2 regions of the Streptomyces sp. MGP-BFMKR1 genome follow, and region 2 is predicted to be linked to the other one. Evidence: predicted binding sites of a transcription regulator. Region 2 holds the regulator's gene; the other holds the start of a gene.
What was found. Region 2 encodes HspR, which represses chaperone genes until heat shock. Its sites were predicted from a motif close to TTGAGNNNNNNNNNCTCAA; they were not measured.
Positions count from the first base shown of each region.

Region 1 (4,383 bases), 1.3 Mb from region 2:
GGTGAAGGGCAGCTCCCGCTCGCCGAGCGCGTGCTGGGCCGCGACCTTGCGCAGCAGCCGTGCCACGGACCGCTCCAGGTTGCGGACGCCCGCCTCACGCGTGTACTCGCCCGCCAGCTTGCGCAGCGCCGCGTCCTCCAGCGTGACCTCGCCCGGTTCGAGGCCCGCCCGCTCCAACTGGCGCGGCAGCAGGTGGTCGCGGGCGATGGTGACCTTCTCGTCCTCCGTGTAGCCGTCCAGTCGCACCACGTCCATCCGGTCGAGCAGCGCCTCGGGGATGGCTTCGAGCACGTTGGCGGTGGCCAGGAACACCACGTCGGACAGGTCCAGTTCGACCTCCAGGTAGTGGTCCCGGAAGGTGTGGTTCTGCGCCGGGTCGAGCACCTCGAGGAGGGCGGCGGCAGGGTCGCCCCGGAAGTCGGAGCCGACCTTGTCGATCTCGTCCAGCAGGATCACCGGGTTCATCGAACCGGCCTCCTTGACGGCCCGTACGATCCGGCCCGGCAGGGCGCCCACGTAGGTGCGCCGGTGGCCGCGGATCTCGGCCTCGTCCCGCACGCCGCCGAGCGCGACCCGCACGAACTCGCGCCCCATGGCACGGGCCACCGACTCGCCGAGCGAGGTCTTGCCGACGCCGGGAGGACCGACAAGCGCGAGTACGGCGCCGCCTCGACGGCCGCCCACGACACCCAGGCCACGGTCCGCGCGCCGCTTGCGCACCGCGAGGTACTCGGTGATGCGCTCCTTCACGTCCGCCAGTCCGGCGTGGTCGGCGTCCAGCACCTCCTTGGCGCCCCTGATGTCGTACGCGTCCTCGGTCCGGTGGTTCCACGGCAGTTCGAGAACGGTGTCCAGCCAGGTCCTGATCCAGCCACTCTCGGGGCTCTGGTCGGAAGCCCGCTCCAGCTTGTCGACCTCCTTGAGCGCCGCCTCACGCACCTTCTCCGGCAGGTCAGCGGCCTCGATGCGGGTCCGGTAGTCCCCGGACTCGTCCTCGCTGCCACCGTCGAGCTCGGCGAGTTCCTTGCGGACGGCCTCCAACTGACGGCGCAGCAGGAACTCGCGCTGCTGCTTGTCGACGCCGTCCTGTACGTCCTTGGCGATGGACTCGGCCACGTCCTGCTCGGCCAGGTGCTCCCGGAGCCAACCCATGGCGAGCTTGAGGCGCGCCACGGGGTCGAGGGTCTCCAGGAGTTCCAGGCGCTGGGCGACGGTGAGGAACGGGAAGTAGCCGGAGTTGTCGGCGAGCTGCGCGACGTCGTCGATCTGCTGCACCCGGTCCACGACCTGCCAGGCGCCGCGCTTGCGCAGCCAGCTCGTGGCCAGCGCCTTGTACTCCTTCATCAGCTCGGCCTGCGAGCCTGGCGAGATCTCGGTGGCGTCCGGGCCGGTCTCCTCGACCGGGGTGCCCTCGATCCACAGCGCCGCCCCGGGCCCGGTGGTGCCGGCGCCGACGCGCACCCGGTGCACGCCACGGATGAGCGCGCCGGGGTCGCCGTCCGAGAGGCGGCCCACCTGCTCGACGGTGCCGAGCGTGCCCACCCCCGCGTACGTTCCCTCGATCCTCGGCACGAGCAGCACCTGCGGCTTGCCCGCGCTTCCGGTGCCGCTCCCGCTGGACCTCGCGGCGGCTTGGGCCGCTTCCACGGCGGCCCGTACGTCCGTGTCCGTCAGATCGAGCGGCACCACCATGCCGGGCAGCACCACCTCGTCGTCGAGCGGCAGCACAGGCAGGGTGAGCGGTGTAGACAGCGAAGCCATGATCTCCCCTTCGGCAGGCAAGTTGAGCTACACACACTCAATGCATATGAGGCTCCTCGTGTTCCCTCACCTGTGTTCGCTGTGAGCGATCAGACGCCGCGGCGGCTCTGTTGCCGGGTGCTCTGTGGGGAGAAACCACTCGGCCGGCGGCTTTACTCCGCACCTGGTCCCGCGTTGAGCAGGCGTTTTCGCTGGGCGGTGTGGTGGGGGCTGCGGACGGGGGTGTGCTGGCTGGCGTGACCGGTGCCGGCGGGAATCCGGGACGGGCTGTGGCGAGGTGGTGTCCGGCGGTCGGCCTGGCCGCGTCGTCGGCCCGCCGGATCGCCGGATCGTCGGATCGTTGGTCCGTGTGGATTGGTCCGTGTGGAGGGGCGGGACGCCACACGTGACGCGGGCTGGGCGGCTGGGCGCTGTGTACGGTTCGTGGCCGAGCGTGGGTCCCCGGTGGGGCTGATACGCCCTCCGGGACAGCGGTGGTCGGTACGCGCTGGCGCGGGCGGTGGCGGGTGGCTCGGAACGGTGGCGCCCCGGACACCTACTGCGTTTTCAGTAGATGGTCGTGTGGTTTCAGTAGGCCGCGGTGTCCGTAGCGGCATGACGACGGGGCGGGCCCTCCCCCACGAGCCTTGAGAGGTCATCGCTTGTGGATAGGGAGACCCTGACGTGGCGACTTTTCTGTACCGGCTCGGACGCGGCGCCTTTCGGCGACGCGGCAGGGTCGTCCTGATATGGCTGGGCGTGCTGGTGGCGGTAGTGGTGGGCGCCGCGGGGGCGTCGGGACCCTCGGACGAGGAGTTCTCGATGCCGGGGATCGAATCGCAGAAGGCGTTCGATCTCATGGAGGAGCGGTTTCCCGGAACCGCCGCGGACGGCGCCACCGCCCAGGTCGTCTTCGTCGCCCCGGACGGGCAGAAGGTGACCGCGGGTGACACGCGGAGGGCCGTCGAGAACGCGGTGGGCTCGCTGGGCGGCGGCCCGCAGGTGGCCGACGTCGAGGACCCGTTCGCGTCGGAGGCGGTCAGCGAGGACGGTGCGACCGCGTATGCGACCGTCACCTACAAGGTGGAGCCCTCCAAGGTCACCGACGCCAGCCGAACCGCGGTGGACAAGGCGGCGGACCAGGCGCGGGCGGCGGGCCTGACGGTGGAGACCGGCGGGTCGGCGATGGACAGCGGCGGCGAGCCCGGCGGAACCGCGGAGATCGTGGGCCTCGCGGCGGCGGCGGTCGTGCTGCTGTTCACCTTCGGATCGTTGGCTGCCGCCGGGCTGCCGCTGCTGACCGCGGTCGTGGGCGTCGCGGTGAGCCTGTTCGGAATCGTGCTGCTGGCGGGCCCGTTGGGGCTCTCGGCGGACACGCTCACCCTCGGGATGATGCTGGGCCTGGCGGTGGGCATCGACTACGCCCTGTTCGTGGTGTCCCGCTACCGGGAGGAGCGCGGGCGCGGCCTGGCGCCGCAGGAGGCGGCCGGGGTGGCGGTGGGTACCGCCGGATCGGCGGTCGTGTTCGCCGGGGTCACCGTGGTGATCGCGCTGGCGGGCCTGTCGGTCGTCGGCATTCCCACGCTCACGAAGATGGGCCTGGCCGCCGCGGGGGCGGTCACGGTCGCCGTGCTGGTGGCCCTGACGGTCGTTCCGGCGCTGCTCGGCTTCTGGCCGAACGCGGTGCTGTCGCGCGGGGTACGCAAGGCCGGCACCACCACCCCCCGTGACCGTGGCGCGGGCGGGCGCGGCAACCTGGGCGCGCGCTGGGCCCGTTTCGTACTGCGCCGCCCGGTAGCGGTACTGGTCCTCGGCGTGGCGGGCCTGGGCGCGCTGGCCGTGCCGATGACGTCGCTGCAACTGGGCATGCCGGGTGACGAGGCCAAGTCCACGGCCACCACCGAACGGCGGGCCTACGACGCGCTCGCCGAGGGCTTCGGTCCGGGCTTCAACGGCCCGCTCACCATCGTCGTGGACGCGAGGGAGGCGGCCGACCCGCAGGCCGCGGTGCGCACCATCAGCGACCGGATCAGCGATACGGACGGCATCGTGTCGGTCTCGCAGGCCGGCTTCAACGAGGCCGACGACACCGCCGTCTTCCGGGCCACGCCGTCGACCAGCCCCACGGACGAGAAGACCAAGGACCTGGTGGAGACGATCCGCCACGACCGGCCAGCGGTGGAGGAGCAGGCGTCGGCGACGTTCGAGGTCACCGGCACGACCGCGCTGAACATCGACATCGCGGCGAAGGTGCAGTCCGCGCTGGTGCCGTACCTGGTCGTGGTGGGCGGTCTGGCGGTGGTCCTGCTGCTGGTGATCTTCCGATCCGTGCTGGTACCGGTCAAGGCGGCCCTGGGCTTCGTCCTCTCGGTGCTGGCGGCGCTGGGCGTGCTGGTACTGGTCTTCCAGGAGGGTCATGCCGCGGACCTCTTCGGAGTGGAGCAGACCGGACCGATCATGAGCCTGATGCCGATCTTCATGATGGGTATCGTCTTCGGGCTGGCCATGGATTACGAGGTCTTCCTGGTCTCTCGCGTGCGGGAGGCGTACACCCGTGGGGAGACCGCCGGTCAGGCGGTCGTGTCCGGGTTCCAGCACAGCGCCCGGGTGGTGACGGCCGCCGCGCTGATCATGATCGCGGTC
Region 1 covers NZ_CM173408.1:2,671,911-2,676,293, forward strand. Annotated here, with positions in the region: gene lon (endopeptidase La) at 1-1,761, opposite strand, end outside; gene AC3CHW_RS09795 (MMPL family transporter) at 2,425-4,383, shown strand, end outside.
Region 1: a site for HspR is predicted at 1,784-1,802, ahead of lon (endopeptidase La). Genes of this name have one in related genera too.

Region 2 (4,383 bases):
CGTCGTACGACCCGTGCGACCCGTGCGACCCGTGCGGTTCTCGCGACCCGTGCGACTCGTGCGCATCGAGGAGTTCGTCCCAGTGGTCGGCCGCCCACGCGCACGCCGCCCGCATGGGGCCGAGCATGCTGCGGCCGAGCGGCGTCAGGGCGTACTCCACCGCGCGGCGCGGGGCCACGTACTCCGTACGCACGATGAGGCCGCCGCGCTCCAGGCCGCGCAACGACTGGGTGAGCACCTTCGGGGTCACGCGGTGCAGCGGGACGCGGAGTTCGGAGAAGCGGCGTGGGCCGTCCTCCAGGCAGCGCAACACCAGGGCGCCCCACTTGTCACCGAACCGGAACGGCAGCAGCGGGGACGGGCACACCTCGTCGAACAGGTCGGCCGGCAGCGGCTCGCGGCGCGTCATGGGGCCCCCTCCTGACTCTCCTCGCCGCCGAGGGCGCTCGTCGGCGACCCCGGCGGTATCCGGAAGGTAACCGACCGCCCGGATACCTTCCGGAGCACCAACTCACCCGGAGGTATTCCGACATGAGCAGGATCGTCATCTTCGGCGCGGCCGGCCGGGCCGGACGGCAGGCCGTCGCCGAGGCCCGCGGCCGTGGGCACGAGGTCACCGCCGTCGTACGAGCCGCCGCCCGCTACCAGGGGCCGGCGGACGCGGGTGTACGGATCGCCGTCGGCGACGTCACCGACGCGGCCCGCGTGGCCGCCCTGGCCGCCGGGCACTCGGCCGCGATCAACGTCACGGCGGTATACGGCGAGGGCACCGACCCCGGCGCGTTCTTCCCCGCCAGCGCCCGCGCCCTGGTGGCGGGGTTGCGCGAGGCCGGCGTCGGGCGGCTCGTCAGCGTGGGCATCGCCGCCCTGCTGCCCGGGCCCGACGGCACACCGTTGCTGGACGCGCCCGGCTTCCCGGCCGAGTTCCGGCCCTTCTGCCTCGCGCACGCGGCCGGCCGCGACGTACTGCGCGCCGCGGGGGCCGAGTTGGACTGGGTGTATGTGAGCCCGTCCGGCGATTTCGACCACGAGGGAGCGCGCGGCGGCCGGTACTCGGTGCGCCCCTACGGCGACATGACGGATCGGATCTCCTACCCCGACTTCGCCGCCGCCCTGCTCGACGAGGCCACCGCGCCGCGCCACCACCGCACCCACCTAGCGGTGACCTGAGCCCGACCGGTCGGGCCGGTGGCCCGCGCGCGCCCGCGTCCAGACAGCGACGGACCCGCCGTCCCCGAGGGGTCGGCGGGTCCACTACCGCGCACGCGCGGGTGCGGCTAGTCCTGCCCCGGCCTGCGGGGCCGCCACACCACCAGGGCGCTGGTCTGCTGCACCTGGTCGTAGGGGACCAGGTCACGGCGGTACGAGGCGTGTACGGCGGCCTCGCGCTGCTGCATCGCCGCCGCCGCGCCCTCCACCGCCTGCTGGAGTTCGGCGACCCGCTGCTGGAGCGCGGCCACCTGGTTCTCCAGCTCGATGATGCGCTTGATGCCGGCGAGGTTGATGCCCTCGTCCTGGCTGAGCGCCTGCACCTGGCGCAGCAGGCTGATGTCGCGGGCGGAGTAGCGGCGCCCGCGACCCGCCGTGCGGTCGGGGGAGACCAGGCCGAGGCGGTCGTACTGGCGCAGGGTCTGCGGGTGCAGGCCGGAGAGTTGAGCGGCGACCGAGATGACGTACACCGGTGAGTCGTCGGTCAGCTCGTAGGGGTTGCGGCTGCCGCCGCCTGGGCGTGCGCCTCGGCCGTCCATCTCATTCTCCCTTCGCGGCCTGGAACAGCTCGGCCCGCGGGTCCTCGTCCGCCGTGGCCTCGCGGTAGGTCTCCAGCGCCTCCCGCGCCTTGTCGTTCAGCTCCGTCGGCACGGCCACCTCTATGGTGACCAGCAGGTCGCCCCGGGTGCCGTCCTTGCGGACCGCGCCCTTGCCCCGGGCGCGCATGGTGCGTCCGCTGGGGGTGCCCGCCGGCAGCTTGAGGGTGACCGGAGGGCCGCCCAGGGTCGGAACCCTGACCTCGCCGCCGAGGGCCGCCTCGTCGAAGGTGACGGGGACCGTCACGGTCAGGTTGTCGCCCTTGCGGCCGAAGACCGGGTGGGCGTCCACGTGCACCACGACGTACAGGTCGCCGGCCGGGCCGCCGGTCTCGCCGGGGGCGCCCTTGCCGCGCAGCCGGATGCGCTGCCCGTCGCTGACGCCCGCCGGGATGCGGACCTGCATGGTGCGCGAGGAGCGGGCCCGCCCGCTGCCCTTGCACTGGTCGCACGGGTCCTGGGCGATCAGGCCCCGGCCCCGGCAGTCCACGCACGGATCGGTGAGCGAGAAGCCGCCCCCGCCGCCCCGGCTGACCTGCCCGGTGCCGACGCAGGTCGGGCACACCCGGGGGGTGCCGTTCTTGTCGCCGGTGCCCTGGCACGCCTTGCAGGGGGCCTGGCTCGACATCCGCAGCGGCACGGTCGCGCCGTCGACCGCCTCGGTGAAGCTGAGTGTCACCTCGGACTCGATGTCCTGACCGCGCCGCGGCTGGGTGCGGGTGCCCGCGCCGGTGCGGTTGAACAGGCCGCCGAACACGTCCCCGAGTCCGCCGCCGAAGCCCCCCGCGCCCGGGCCGCCGGGCTGCGGGCCGCCGCCCCCGAAGAGGTCGCCCAGGTCGAAGTTGAAGCTCCCGGTGCCGCCGGGGCCGCCCGGGCCCGGGCGGAACCCGCCGTTCCCGAACAGCGCCCGCGCCTCGTCGTACTCCTTGCGCCGCTTGGGGTCGGCGAGGACGTCGTTGGCCTCGGAGATCTCCTTGAAGCGCTCCTCGGCCTTGGCGTCACCGGTGTTGGCGTCCGGGTGGTACTCGCGGGCGAGCTTCCGGTACGCCTTCTTGATCTCGGCTTCGGTGGCGTCCTTGGGGACGCCGAGGACCTTGTAGTAGTCCTTCTCGACGAAGTCCTTGGTGCTCATCCTCGACGTCCCTCCTCTCCGTACGTCACGTCAGCCCTCGTCCGGGCCACCGTTCTCCTCGTCAGACGCGTCGTCGCCCTTGCCCGCCTGACCGCTGCCGGGCGTGGCGCCGGGCTGCGGTTCGGCGACGGCGACCCGCGCGGGGCGGATCGTGCGCTCGCCGATGCGATACCCCGGCTGCAGGATCGACACGCACGTGGTCTCGGTGACGTCCGGCGCGTAGCTGTGCATCAGCGCCTCGTGGATCAGCGGGTCGAAGGGCTCGCCCTCCTTGCCGAACTGCTGGAGGCCCATCTTGGCCACCACCGTCTCCAGCGACTCCGCGACCGACTTGAAGCCGCCGACCAGCTCGCCGTGCTCGCGGGCCCGACCGACGTCGTCGAGGACCGGAAGCAGCTCGGAGAGCAGGTTGGCCGCGGCGATCTCCTTGACGGTTACCCGGTCGCGCTCCACCCGGCGGCGGTAGTTCTGGTACTCCGCCTGGAGGCGCTGGAGGTCAGCGGTGCGCTCGTTGAGCGCGGTGCGGACCTGGTCGAGCTGAGCCGTCAGCGCCACGTCGTGCTGTGCTTTCTCGTCGAGGCCGGCATCTGGTGCGTCCCCGGCCGAGGCCGCCGGGCCCGCCGCGTCGGCGGACCCGGCCCCCTTCGCCGCGTCGGGCTTCGACGCGGCGTCGGAGGTGGCGTCGGAAGGGACGTCGGGCTGCTCGTCGAAGCCCGGAGTCTCTTCCGTCACGCCGCACCGCCCTGGCGGTTGTCCTTCTCGTCGTCGACGATCTCGGCGTCCACGACGTCGTCTTCCTTGGCCTGGCCCGCACCGGCGGCATCGGCCGCGCCCTCGGCACCCGGCGCCCCGGCAGCCGCCTGGCCGTCGGCGTACATCGCCTGGCCGAGCTTCTGGCTGACGGTGGCGACCTTCTCGGTCGCCTCGCGGATGGCCGCGTTGTCCTCGCCCTTGAGCTTCTCCTTGAGGTCGGTGACCGCGGCCTCGACCTCGGACTTCACGTCACCGGGGACCTTGTCCTCGTTGTCCTTGAGGAACTTCTCGGTCTGGTAGACGAGCTGCTCGGCCTGGTTGCGGGTCTCGGCGGCCTCGCGGCGCTTGTGGTCCTCGTCCGCGTACTGCTCGGCCTCGCGCATCATGCGCTCGATGTCGTCCTTCGGCAGCGCGGAGCCACCGGTGACGGTCATCCGCTGCTCCTTGCCGGTGCCCAGGTCCTTGGCGGAGACGTGCATGATGCCGTTGGCGTCGATGTCGAAGGTGACCTCGATCTGCGGCACGTTGCGCGGCGCCGGCGGCAGCCCGGTCAGCTCGAACATGCCGAGCTTCTTGTTGTACGCCGCGATCTCGCGCTCACCCTGGTAGACCTGGATCTGCACGGACGGCTGGTTGTCCTCGGCCGTCGTGAAGATCTCCGAGCGCTTGGTCGGGATCGTAGTGTTGCGCTCG
Region 2 covers NZ_CM173408.1:3,924,095-3,928,477, forward strand. Annotated here, with positions in the region: gene AC3CHW_RS15060 (winged helix-turn-helix transcriptional regulator) at 1-409, opposite strand, end outside; gene AC3CHW_RS15065 (NAD(P)-dependent oxidoreductase) at 532-1,170, shown strand; gene AC3CHW_RS15070 (heat shock protein transcriptional repressor HspR) at 1,278-1,748, opposite strand; gene dnaJ (molecular chaperone DnaJ) at 1,750-2,937, opposite strand; gene grpE (nucleotide exchange factor GrpE) at 2,968-3,669, opposite strand; gene dnaK (molecular chaperone DnaK) at 3,666-4,383, opposite strand, start outside.